DNA from 3 places in the Sanguibacter massiliensis genome. Region 1 is predicted to be linked to each of the others. Evidence: riboswitches for the same ligand, from Rfam matches in the RefSeq annotation. Region 1 holds a riboswitch; each other region holds the start of a gene.
What was found. Region 1 has a riboswitch for thiamine pyrophosphate ahead of C1729_RS08825 (thiamine ABC transporter substrate-binding protein). Riboswitches for the same ligand answer to the same signal wherever they lie in the genome.

Region 1 (4,261 bases):
CAGATCCTCGGCCAGATCATCGCCGAGCGCGCGACCACCGACTGACCCTCAGGATCACGGAGGATCCATGACTGACTTCCCTGCCGCCCCGCGCGGCCACGAGAACTCGCTGATGTTCGACGGTGTCGCACCCGTCGCCGAGGCTGCATCCCGCGGTGACGCCGCGATGCTCGACGCGTTCGGCGCGCCCGCGCCCGTCCCGTCGGACGCGCCGACGCAGCTCTTCGCAGCCCCGGCGGCGCCGGGTGCGCTGGCGTCGGGCGCCTTCGCGATGCTCGGCGGCACGGGAGAGGTGTGCGGGCCTGACGGTTGCGCGTGACCGTCGGGCACGCAGCGTGACGGTCGACGCAGCGGGAGCGCCCGACGGGAAGTTGCCGCTTCAATAGTTGACGCTTCAAGTAAATGGGTGCAGACTAGGGAGCGGTCCACCCGAGGAGCACCCATGAGCACCGCAACCCCGTCCGGCCCCGCCGCGAACGACCGCCTCGCGCACGCCGCCGCCGCGAACCCGTCGGCCCTCGCCCCCGCCGACCGCCTCGCCGCCGCGACCCACATGGACGCCGTCACCCTCTACGTCCGCGACATCGACCGCATGACCGACTTCTACGCACGCGTCATCGGCCTCCAGGTCATGGAGCGTTCAGCCGTCGACGGCCGCGACGGCATCGTCACGCTCGGACGCGGCACCGTGCCGCTCGTCGTCCTCCGCGAAGCCCGCGACCTGCCCGAGCGACGCCCCGGCGAGGCCGGCCTCTTCCACACCGCCATCCTCTTCGCCGACCACGCCGGCGTCGCCGGCGCCCTCGCGCGCGTCGCCACCTACGCCCCCGAGCTCTACACGGGCGCAGGCGACCACCTCGTCTCCGAGGCCTTCTACCTCGACGACCCCGAGGGCAACGGCATCGAGCTCTACGTCGACCGCCCCCGCGACCAGTGGGAATGGACGCAGGGCCACGTGAAGATGGACACCCTCTACATCGACCCGAACGCGTTCCTCACCGAGCACCTCACCGAGACTGCGCTCGAGCGGCCCGAGGACTCCGCTGCGACCCTCGGCCACGTCCACCTGCAGGTCGGCGACGTCCCCACGGCACACCGCTTCTACGTCGACACCCTCGGCTTCGAGGCCACCGCGACGCTCGGCACGTCAGCCCTCTTCGTCTCCGCCGGCGGCTACCACCACCACATGGCCATGAACACGTGGCGGTCCATGGGCGCCGGGCCGAGGCCCGTCCAGCTCGGCCTCGGCGAGGTGTCGATCCTCGTCCCGACGCGCGACGAGATCGGCGCCCTCGCGGACCGCCTCGCGCACGGAGGCGTCGAGCACGCCGACGACGGCGCCGTCCTGCGGTTCAGCGACCCGTGGAACAACCGCATCGCGGTCGCCGTCGGCTGACCGGAGTCGCGAGCCTCAGCGCAGACGACCCGCGCTGATCCGGCGCGTCACCCGGCGCGCACCTCGGTCCGCGAGGATCTTCGCTCCGGCAGCGACCGCACCCGTGACGGCCGCGAAGATGATGATCGACGAGTTCGGCGCGTCCGTGTCGAGCGCATTGCGCGGCGCGTCCTTGCCCGTCGTGCGCTTCCACGCATAGGCGAGCGCGCGCTGCGCGATCCACGCCGTGCCCGCCGACGCGGCCAGCAGGATGACCTTCTCGAGCAGAGCTTCCTTGTTCTCGTCAGCCACGGTGTCCTCCATCGCAGGTCGGCGTGCCGAACCGTCGTCGGCACCTCACCCCACGCTAGCGTCCCAACGCCGAGCGGGCGTCCCGGCCGGTGCGCCGCTCGATAGCGGATCCGCACCAGTGACGTGCCTGGATCGGCTATCGGACCGAACGGAGCGCCGCTCGATAGCCGATCCGTACGTGCGACGCGCACGGATGGGCTATCGAGTCCTGACGAAGACGCGCGGATTGACGGCTTCCGCCCCTCCGATGGTCGGAAGCCATCAATCCGTCGGGGAAGTTCGGAGGTCGTGCACAGAGGGACGGCCCGCGGATCCTGACTATGATGGTCGGGATACGACAGGGGAGCGCTGCGGGGAGCCGTGAGCGCTGAGAGTGCGGACCACCGCAGACCCTCGAACCTGACCCGGTTAGCACCGGTGGAGGAAGTCGGGACATCTCACCACGTCGTCCACGCGGCCTGCCGTGACGGACGACGGGACCCCTCCTAGCACCACAGGAGGAACCACGTTGCACAGCACGACCAGCACCACCCGCCGCCGCCCCATGCGGCTCGCAGCGCTCGCGCTCGCCTCGGCGACGCTCCTCGCGGCCTGCGCGTCCGAGGGCCCCACCCAGGCCCCGACGACGACCCCCGGCGCGACCGCCTCGACGAGCGAGGCCCCCGCGAGCGGCCCCGTCACGCTCCTCACCCACAGCTCCTACGAGCTGAGCAAGGAGCAGATCGCCGACCTCAAGGAGAAGGGCCTCGACGTCAAGGTCGTCCAGGTCGGCGACGGCGGCACCCTCGTCAACCAGCTCATCCTCACGAAGGACGCGCCGCTCGGCGACGTCGTCTTCGGCGTCGACAACACGTTCGCGTCACGCGCGATCGACGCGGGCGTCTTCGAGGCCTACACCTCCCCGGCGCTCCCCGCAGCCGCAGTCCCGCTCAAGGTTGCGGGCGGCGACGCCGTCACGCCCGTCGACCAGGGCGACGTCTGCATCAACATCGACACGGAGTGGTTCGGCAAGAACCCGGACGTCCCCGTCCCCGCGACGCTCGACGACCTCACGAAGCCCGATTACAAGGACCTCGTCGTCCTCACCAACCCGGCGACGTCGACGCCCGGCCTCAGTTTTCTCGCCGGCACCGTCAGCCAGTACGGCGCCGACGGATACCTCGATTACTGGACGAAGCTCAAGGACAACGGCGTGCGCATCGCCGACTCCTGGTCCGACGCCTACTACACGGACTTCACGAGCCAGGGCGAGAACGGCACGCGGCCCATCGTCCTCTCGTACTCCTCGAGCCCTGCCTACACGCTCACGGACGACGGCGGCACGACGACCGCGTCGCTCCCCGCGACGTGCACGCGCCAGGTCGAGTACGCGGGCGTCCTCGCAGGTGCGAAGAACCCCGCCGGTGCGCGCGCCGTCGTCGACTACCTGCTGAGCCCCGAACTCCAGGCGACCCTCCCCGACACGGCGTACATGTACCCCGTCGACCCGGACGTCGCGCTGCCCGAGTCGTTCCAGAAGCACGGCGCCCTCGCCGAGAACCCCATCCCCGTCGACCCCGTCGCCGTCGCCCGCGACCGCGACACGTGGATCTCCGACTGGACCGACACGGTCCTGGGCTGAGACCTCATGACAGCCCTGCGTCCCGTCCCCGGTGAGGTGCGTGTCCCCCGCACGCGCCCCGCCGGCGAGTTCATCCCTCCCGACGCCGCTCCCCTGGAGCGGCGGTCGTCGACGGGATGGGCCACGGCGGGACGCAGGGCCTCGTTCGCGCTCGCGGCCGCCGTGCCGCTCGCGTTCCTCGGCCTCTTCTTCGTGTGGCCGGTCGTCGCGATGCTCGTGCGCGGCCTCACCGACGCGGCCGGCGCGCTCGACCTCGCGGGCGTCGCCGACGTCCTCGCGAAGCCGCGCACGTGGCGCGTCGTCACGACGACGATCGTCCAGGCACTTGTCGGCACGGCCGTCGCCGTCGTCCTTGGCGTGCCCGGCGCGTACGTGCTCTACCGGCGGCGGTTCCCCGGGCGCACGCTCGTGCGAGGGCTCGTCACCGTGCCGTTCGTCCTGCCGAGCGTCGTCGTCGGCGTCGCCTTCCGGGCGCTTCTCGGCCCGGGCGGGCCGCTCGGCGCCCTCGGGCTCGACGGCACGTTCACCGCGATCGTCTGCGCGCTCGTGTTCTTCAACTACGCGGTCGTCGTGCGGACCGTCGGCGGCTTCTGGTCGCGGCTCGACCCGCGCGCGGAGGAAGCGGCGCGCGCCCTCGGAGCGAGCCCCGGCCGCGTCCTGCGGACGGTGACCCTGCCCGCGCTCGTCCCCGCGATCGCGAGCGCCGCCGCGCTCGTCTTCCTCTTCTGCACGACGGCGTTCGGCGTCGTCATGGTCCTCGGCTCGCGCGAGCACGCGACGATCGAGACCGAGATCTACACGCGCACGACCCAGCTCCTCGACCTCCGCACCGCCGCCGTCCTCTCGGTCCTCCAGATGCTCGTCGTCGCGGCCGCGCTCCTCGTCTCGGCGCGCGCCCGCACCGCCCGCGAGCGCGCGCTGCCCCTCCACGCCGCGCCCCGCGACGAACGTCC
Region 2 (4,261 bases), 1.3 Mb from region 1:
CTGGCCGACTACGCGGGGTTCCTCGACGAGCGCGCGACGTTCATGGGTCAGTGGGGCCTCAAGCCGACGCGCGGCGACGGTCCCGGCTATGACGAGCTCGTCGAGGCCGAGGGGCGGCCGCGGCTGCGTGGCTGGCTCGACCGGATCGTCGCCGAGGAGCTCTTCGAGCCGACCGTTGTCTACGGCTACTTCCCCGTCGTCGCCGAGGGCAACGACGTCGTCGTGCTCCACCACGAGGGGCCCGACGGCGGCTCGGGCGGCGAGCCCGGCACCGAGCGGCTGCGCTTCACGTTCCCGCGGCAGCGGCGCGACCGTCACCTGTGCCTCGCGGACTTCGTGCGGTCGCGCGAGTCCGGTGAGATCGACGTGCTCGGGGTGCAGCTCGTGACGATCGGGGCGCGCGTCAACGACGCCACGGCGGAGCTCTTCGCGGCGAACAAGTACCGCGAGTACATGGAGCTCCACGGCCTGTCCGTGCAGATGACGGAGGCGCTCGCGGAGTTCTGGCACTCGCGTGTGCGCGAGGAGCTGGGCTTCGCGGCGGAGGATCCGACGGATGTCGCCGGCATGTTCGACCTCGAGTACCGCGGTGCACGCTACTCGCTCGGCTACCCCGCGTGCCCTGACATGGAGGACCGTCGCAAGGTCGTCGAGCTGCTGCGCCCCGAGCGCGTCGGCGTCGAGCTCTCCGACGAGCTCCAGCTCCACCCCGAGCAGTCGACCGACGCGTTCGTCTTCCACCACCCGGAGGCGAAGTACTTCTCGGTGTGACCGCTCATGCGTGGGCCTGTGGACAGACCGCCCCACGGCGTGGCATCACGTGGGGCGCTCGTGCGATGCTTGCCCGCATGACTGGACCCGGTACCACAGCGGGCACGCCGGCCTACCGCACGTCGCGTCGTCCGCACTGGCAGGACGTTTCCGCCGCTGCACGTGACGCCGTGGAACGTCGACTCAACGCCCGGGTCGCCGCGGGGTCGAGCGCGATCGCCGGCTTCACCCCGGGCCTCGCAAGCGTTCTGACGCTCGACGACGGGCGGACTGTCTTTCTCAAGGGAGCAGGTCCCGCCCAGGAGGCGTGGCTGGCGCAGACCTATCGTCGCGAGGCGGCGACTGTCGCGGCCTTGCCGTCGCACCCCGCGACGGTCCCCCTGCTGTGGACGCTCGACGCCGATGGCTGGTTCCTCGCGGCCTACGAAGCGGTCGCGGCAAGCCATCCGCCGCGGCCCTGGACGCAGAAGGATGCCGCACGCGTGCTCGACACCCTCGTAGGGCTCGGCGCGTCGCTCACACCTCCGCCACCGGGCATCGATGCGCCCTCGTGGGTGGGCGAGCTTGGTGTCTTCGTCGACCAGCTAGGTCTTCTGGAGTCGCGCCTCGGCGCGACTCGCACCGCCGAGATCCGCGCACTGGCGCGTCGGGTCCTGCTGGAGGCTCCCGCGACGACGTTGAGCCATGACGACGTCCGCGACGACAACCTTCTGCTCGGGGCAGACGGCAGCGTGAGGCTCGTCGACTGGAGCGCGGGGCTGCTCGCGCCGCACTGGTTCATGGCGGTCGTCGCGATGATCGCACCCGCCGCCGACGGCGTGGACGTCCGAGCGCTCCTCGCTGCGCATCCTGCGACGCGCGACGTTCCCGCGGCACATGTCGACGGCGTCATCGCGCTGCACCTCGGCTACTTCCTCGGCGTTGCCGACCTCGACGAGGTCGAGTCCTCACCGTGGCTGCGCACGCACCAGCGCTGGTACCGGGACGCGACGCTGCGCTGGTTCGAGAGAGACTGACGCCAGCACGTCAGCGCCGCACGGGGATCACGCGGACGGGCGCCGCACCCGGTAGGGCCCGCACATGAAGGCACGGTTGCGGGCAACGTCGACGAGCTCGAGGTCGAGCCAGCCCGAGAAGACCGAGTGGTCGTCCGCTACCGCGGTCATCTCGCCGTGTACGTCGCGCACGTCGGCGTGCGTAAGCCGGACATCGGCGCCCGCGGGGACCGGCAGGTCGCGGTGGGTGAGCACCCAGGCCGGCCGGGGACACAGGATCTCACGATCCCCTCACTCGCACCCGCGTCCGCTTGGTGGAACGGGCGCCGGCCGCGTTGGCCCTCGAGGCTCGTCGTCGTTACGGTGTGCTCACCAAGCCCCCGGGGAGCGCATGAGCGCTGAGAGTGCAGGCCGGACCCCCGTCCCACCTGCAGACCCGTGGAACCTGATCTGGTCAGTACCAGCGTAGGGAGCAGGGCGGAGCATTCCCGTCCTCGTGCCCGCGCGCTCTCGGGCGCACGGATGCGGGGGCACGTCGTGGGCATTTCCGTGTCCGCGGCGGCGTGGCGCTGCCGCGCGAGTGGGTGCATCGTGCTTGCCCACCCCCGGGGGCGTCGATGCACAGGAGCACGCATGTCCCTCTCCCCGTCCACGACGTCCGCACGCGGCGACGCCCAGGCTCGAGACCCGCTCGCCCTGGGGGTCGGCGCACGTATCACGGTCTCCGTGATGTCCGACGACTATGTCGCGATCCTGCTCACTGCCCTCGCGGACACCGCCGCGGCATCCGCCCCCGGTCTGGTCGTCGAGTCCGACGACGTCTCGACGTACGTCGGTGGCGCCGAGGCGGGCGTCCTCGCCTACATCGTCGACCTCATCGCGCGGGTCTCGGCGAGCGGTGCGCACGTCGTCGCGCACGTTCAGCTCTCCCGCGGCTGCCCGGGCGAGCTGACGTGCGGGCTCGACGCCCCCACCCTCGCGATCCCGGACCTCACCCCGCTCGCACCCACAGGGGTCGAGGCCACCGCCCAGTGGGCGCTGTACCCGCTCGCCGACGGCCCCGGCGCCGACCACATGTCCCACATCATGGCGGTCATCGAGCGGGCCAAGGCCGCGGGGGTCGCGCGTGCGTCGCGGCACTTCGTCACCGAGCTCGCAGGCGACCTCGCCGACGTCCTCGGCACGGTCGCCGACGGCTGGCTCGCCGCCGGCCGCTCCGTCGCGCACGTCGTCACGCACGTGACGATCTCGACGAACCACCCGGACGCCGATGCTCCCGCGACGGAGGTGGCCCGATGAGCACGCCCCGCACCGACCTGCCCGGCGCGACGGCCGACGACGCCGCGGCCACGCTCCCGACCCTCGTGCCCCGCGACCGCCGCGGGCTCACGCTCCACGAGACCGTGCTGCTCGCGGTCCTTGCGGTCGTCTTCGGGTTCCTCTACTGGGCGTTCGTCCAGGCGTGGTACGGACTGCAGATCGCGATGGGTCCGCTCGGCGACCTTGCCCAAAATGTGCTCGCCGGCTCATGGATCATGGTCGCGCCTCTCGCCGTATACATCGTGCGCAAGCCGGGTGTCGGCGTGGTCGTCGAGATTCTCGCGGCTCTCGTCGAGGTCGCGTTCCTCGGCTCCCCCGTCGGGCCAATGCTCCTGCTCGTCGGGTTCATCCAGGGTGCGACCGCCGAGCTTCCCTTCGCCCTCACGCGCTACCGCCGTTTCGGCTGGCCGACGTTCCTCGCGTCAGGTGTCTCCGCCGGGGTTCTGACCTTCGCGTACAACGCGTTCCGGCAGGGATGGCTCGGTCAGGAGTACCTCGGCCTCCGCTTCGCGTTCACGCTCGCGTCGTGCATCCTGCTGTCCGCGGTGGCCGCCAAGCTCCTCGGCGACGGGCTCCTCCGCACGGGTGTGCTCGACAACCAGGCGATTGGGCGCGCCGCACGATGAACGCCGCCGTGGTTCTCCAGGGCGCGAGCGTCCACTACCCGACCGCGTCGTCACCGTCGCTGCACGACGTCACGCTGCGCATCGCCGCCGGTCGATCGTGTCTTGTCCTGGGCCCGTCCGGTTCCGGGAAGTCAACACTCCTGCGGATCATCACGGGGATCGTGCCGCAGACGGTCGATGCGGCCGTCACGGGTGACGTTCGCGTGCTCGGCTCCGATCCGCGCGAGGTCACGACCTTTGACCTTGCGCGACATGTCGCGTACCTCCAGCAGAACCCTCTCGACCAGCTGTGCCTCGCCACGGTCCTTGACGACGTGGCGTTCACCCTGGAGAACCACGGCGTCCCGTCCGAGCACATCGCGGCGCGCGTTCGAGCGGCTCTCGCTCGGGTCGGGGCCGCTCACCTCGCCGACCGTCCCACTGCCACGCTCTCGGGCGGTGAGGCGCAGCGGGTCGCGCTTGCCAGCGTTCTCGTCGCCGAGCCGGCGCTTCTGCTGCTCGACGAGCCGACGGCGATGCTCGACCCGGCCGGCGCGCAGCAGGTGGGCG
Region 3 (4,261 bases), 1.1 Mb from region 1:
GCGTCGGTCTCGGCGCGCACCACCGCGATCTCGTCCCACCACTCGGCGGCGACACGTGCCGCCGTCGTCCGTGGGGCCGCCGTGCGCCACAGCGACGCGAGATGGGAGACGGGCCCGTGCCCCCGACCGACGTCGAGCAGGTCTGCTGCTTCGAGCGACTCCGTGAGCCACGCGCGCGCCTCGGCGAGCGCGGGCACCCACGCGCCATGGTGCGCGTGCAGCGTCGCAAGAGCGGCCGACAACGAGCACCCGGTGCCGTGCGTGCACCGCGTGCGCACGCGCGGTCCCTCGACGACGTCGACGACGCCCGTCGCGTCAACGAGGGCGTCGCGGACGACGTCCCCCGGGAAGTGCCCGCCCTTGACGAGCACCGTCACCCCGCTGCGCACGCTGAGCCGGCGGCCCTGGTCGAGCGCCTCCTCCCACGTCGCAGCGACGGGCTCGCCGAGGAGCACCGCGAGCTCGGGCCGGTTGGGCGTCACGAGGTCGACGTTCGCGAGGAGCGACCTCACGGCGTCCTCAGCATCGGGCTCGAGCAGCCGGTCGCCGCTCGTCGCGACCATGACGGGGTCGAGGACGACGACTGGCGGGCGGACGCGCACGAGCCAGGCGGCGACCTCGGCGGCGGCCGTGACGGACCCCAGCATGCCGATCTTCACGGCGTCGATCGTCACGTCGTCGCTCACGGCGTCGAGCTGCGTCGTGAGGAACCCGGCCGGAGGGGTGTGGACGTCGCGGACTCCCTGCGTGTTCTGCGCGACGAGGGCCGTGACGACGCCCATCCCGTAGCCACCGTGCGCGGCGATCGACTTGAGGTCGGCGTGGAGTCCGGCACCTCCTGTCGGGTCGGTGCCGGCGATCGTGAGGACGCGTGGCACGGTACCGCGCCCGGGCGCGGTCACGCGGCCGCCCCCGTCCGCGCGGCCGCAGCGAACGCCTGCGCGGTCGCGGCGGGATCGGCTGCTGCGCAGATTGCCGACGCAACCGCGACGCCCGCGAGCCCGCCCGCGCGCAGCGGCGCGACGTCGTCGAGACGGATGCCACCGATCGCGACCGCGGGCACGCCGACGGATGCGGCCTGGCGGACGATGCCGTTGATGCCGAGCGGAGCGGGGGCGTCGGGCTTCGTCGCGGTCGCCCGCACGGTGCCGATGCCGACGTAGTCGACGCGCGCGGCGGACGCCGCGGCAGCCATGAGGTGCGCGTCGGTCGAGGCCGTGACGCCGATGACGACGTCCGGGCCGACGAGCGCGCGCACGTCGATGAGCGGCAGGTCGGACTGCCCGACGTGGACCCCCGCGAGACCTGGGACGCGGCGCCTCGCGGCGCAGAACACGTCGACGCGGTCGTTGACGAGGAGCGCGACGTGCGGCGGGACGACGCGCGCTAGGGCGAGCGTGAGCTCGAGCAGCTCGCGCGCAGACGCCCGCTTGTCCCGCACCTGGACGGCCGTGATGCCGCCCGCGGCAGCCGCGTGGACCGTCGCGACGAGGTCGCGTCCAGCGCGGCCCGCCGCGTCGGCGTCGGTGACGAGGTAGACCGACAGGTCGAAGGGCCTCACGCGAACCTCACCGCCTCCGCGAGCGTCGGTGCGTCGAGCAGCGCGAGCTCGTCGAGCAGACGCACCGCGAACGAGCCGGGACCCGTCGCAGCCTGGGCAGCGCGCTCGGCCGCGACCGTGTAGGCGCCGCACGCGGCGACCGTCGCCTCGAGCGTGTCGTCGTGGACGCCGACGAACGCGGCGACGATGCCGCCGAGCGCGCAGCCGCCGCCAGTCATGTGGGTGAGGAGCGGGTGGCCGTTCGCGACCCGCACCACCGTCGTGCGGTCGGTGACGAGGTCGACAGGTCCGGACACCGCGACGACGCCGCCCGTGCGCGCCGCGACGGCGCGCGCTGCGTCGAGGCTGTCCTCGACATCATGCGTCGCGTCGACGCCACGGCCACCGCCGTCCGTCCCGGCGAGCGCACGGATCTCGGAGGCGTTGCCGCGGACGACCGTCGGACGCAGCTCGAGAAGCTGCGCGGCGAGGGTGGTCCGGAGTGCGAGCGGACCGACGGCGACAGGGTCGAGCACCCAGGGGCGCTCGAGCGTGTCGCACGCGCGGGCCGCCTCGAGCATGCCGGCGCGCTGCTCGGCACCGGGCGTGCCGAGGTTGACGTAGACGGCGTCGGCGACGCCCGCGAGCGTCCCGGCCTCGCCTGGCAGGTCCGCCATCGCGGGCGCGGCTCCGAGGGCGAGGAGCGTGTTGGCGACGAGGTTGACGGTGACCGTGTTGGTGAGGCACTGGACGAGGGGCCCGGCGGCGCGGACCTCCTCGAGTGCACGTGGGACGGCTGTGAGCAGGGTCGACGGCGCACGAAGCATCGTGACATCCCTTCGCTAGTACGAGCTAGATCAGGTTCGACGGGTGTGATCTCAGCCCCCGCGAAAGGGGCACCCCGTGTCAGTGCGTCCGAGAGTAGCAGCGGTGTCCGAAAAGTGGATCGGCGGTCTCAAGCGCTGAACCCCCGGCAACGAGGAGGAGCCGTGCACCCCGGACGGGGTGCACGGCTCCTCCGAGCGTGCGCGAGGCTCGCGTCAGGTGCGCGTGCGCGAGTAGAGATACAACGCGAGAACGAGGAGCACGAGGCCGCCGACGACGGTGAGCGCAACCTTCACCGCGCTCACCGGGTGCTTGCCCGTGACCTTGCCCGTCGACGCGTTGATGACGACCTGCCACTGCTTGCCCGCGTACATGTACGTCGCGATCCAGAAGGGCATGAGAACAAGCTTGAACATCACGGCCGCGTACGCGGTGCGGATCTGCGAGATGCGCTGGCGGTCCCCGCCGATGGCCCGTTCGACGTCGTCCCGGATGACACCGGCCATGACCTGCTTGGCGGTCTCGAGCCCGCGCGGCGGATCCACGTCGTAGCGCACGGTCGAGAACCCTGCGACGTACTCGGCCCGGTAGGGCTGGGCCTTCGCGAGGTCCGCGCTCCCGGCGCCGCGCGCCTCCTTGGGGGTGAGCTGGGCCGAGCCGGGGACGACGATGTCGTCGAAGCTGCGACGGACGGTGCCGGACCGGTGCGACCAGCGGGTGCGGGTCTCCGTGCGGTCGTCGTCGACCTTCACCGTGTAGTCGTCACCGCGCTGGCCCTCGTACTCGCTCGTCGTGCGGGCGTCGAAGGTCCAGTACGGCAGATAGGTGCCGCGGAGCGACTCCTCGGCGTCGACGTCCTTGAGCGCGCGCGGGCCGAAGAAGCGCGAGGTCACCCACTTCGTGAACGCGGCGCGCGCCGCGGCCTGGTCGAGTGCGAACGGGACGACCGCCTCGGGCGGGATGACACCCTCGGTCGGGGTGATGCCGACGAGGTGTCCACCGCAGAACTGGCATGCGGTCGAGATCGCGGTCGACTCGGTCGTCGCACCGCAGCCCTCGCACCGCAGCACGTGGCCACCGAGGCTCGCGACGGCGCGGCCGGCGTTGATCGCGGCCCAGGCCTCGTAGTCGTGCTCGTCGACGCTCGCATCCGGGTCGTGGGCGATCTCGGCGAAGTAGCCGCACATGAGGCAGCGCATCGAGGAGGTGCCTGCGGCAAAGCCGAGCTGCGAGCCACAGCCGGGGCAGCGGGTCGCGAGGAGCGCGGCGTCCTCCGCCGACGCTGACGCTGTGTCCTCGGGTTGCGGCGGGAACGGGGGAGGCATGCTCATCGGCTCAGGCTCCCGGGGTCGCGGGCGGCAGGGGCGGCGGCACGGCGCCGAAGAGCGACGCGAGCGCGGGAACCGAGCCGGCTGCGGTCCACGCGGCCATGCCGTCCTGCCACACGAGCGTCTCCCGGGTCAAGGAGCCCGAGGCTGCAAGGCTGCCGAGCTCGGCGAGCGACGTCGGGCCTGACTGGGCGCCACCCGTCGCGTGGAACCAGGGCGCGCCAGCCCCGGGCAGCGGCGGGGGAGCGGCTGCCGCCGGCGCGGCGGGCGCGGCAGGGGCCTGGCTGCCTGCCAGCGTCTGCGCCATTTGCTGGCCGACGGCGAGCCCGAGGCCCATCGTCATGCCCTCGCCCCCGCCGCCGGGGTTCCCGGCGGCGGTCTCGATCGCGTTGGCCGCCTGGAACTGCGTGTACTGCTGCATGTTGCCGAGGACGGCCATCTGGGTCTTCTTGTCGAGGGCGGCCTCGACCTCGGGCGGGAACGAGATGTTCTCGATGACGAAGCGAGTGATGGCGACGCCGTACTCGGCGAGGCTCGTCGTGAGCTCGGTCGCGAGCCGGCCGGCGAT

Region 2: another riboswitch for thiamine pyrophosphate. It lies ahead of C1729_RS02705 (YkoF family thiamine/hydroxymethylpyrimidine-binding protein); the one in region 1 lies ahead of C1729_RS08825 (thiamine ABC transporter substrate-binding protein).
Region 3: another riboswitch for thiamine pyrophosphate. It lies ahead of thiM (hydroxyethylthiazole kinase); the one in region 1 lies ahead of C1729_RS08825 (thiamine ABC transporter substrate-binding protein).

The regions. Positions count from the first base shown of each region.
Region 1 is NZ_LT964979.1:1,885,902-1,890,162, reverse strand. It holds gene C1729_RS08845 (DsbA family oxidoreductase) at 1-45, shown strand, start outside; gene C1729_RS08840 (hypothetical protein) at 68-319, shown strand; gene C1729_RS08835 (VOC family protein) at 443-1,396, shown strand; gene C1729_RS08830 (DUF4235 domain-containing protein) at 1,412-1,687, opposite strand; TPP riboswitch at 2,017-2,130, shown strand; gene C1729_RS08825 (thiamine ABC transporter substrate-binding protein) at 2,196-3,308, shown strand; gene C1729_RS08820 (ABC transporter permease) at 3,315-4,261, shown strand, end outside.
Region 2 is NZ_LT964979.1:562,136-566,396, reverse strand. It holds gene metH (methionine synthase) at 1-771, shown strand, start outside; gene C1729_RS02715 (phosphotransferase) at 849-1,787, shown strand; gene C1729_RS14490 (hypothetical protein) at 1,815-1,958, opposite strand; TPP riboswitch at 2,138-2,257, shown strand; gene C1729_RS02705 (YkoF family thiamine/hydroxymethylpyrimidine-binding protein) at 2,400-3,065, shown strand; gene C1729_RS02700 (ECF transporter S component) at 3,062-3,712, shown strand; gene C1729_RS02695 (ABC transporter ATP-binding protein) at 3,709-4,261, shown strand, end outside.
Region 3 is NZ_LT964979.1:781,448-785,708, reverse strand. It holds gene C1729_RS03715 (bifunctional hydroxymethylpyrimidine kinase/phosphomethylpyrimidine kinase) at 1-902, opposite strand, end outside; gene thiE (thiamine phosphate synthase) at 899-1,561, opposite strand; gene thiM (hydroxyethylthiazole kinase) at 1,558-2,367, opposite strand; TPP riboswitch at 2,358-2,454, opposite strand; gene C1729_RS03700 (hypothetical protein) at 2,581-3,696, opposite strand; gene C1729_RS03695 (SPFH domain-containing protein) at 3,701-4,261, opposite strand, start outside.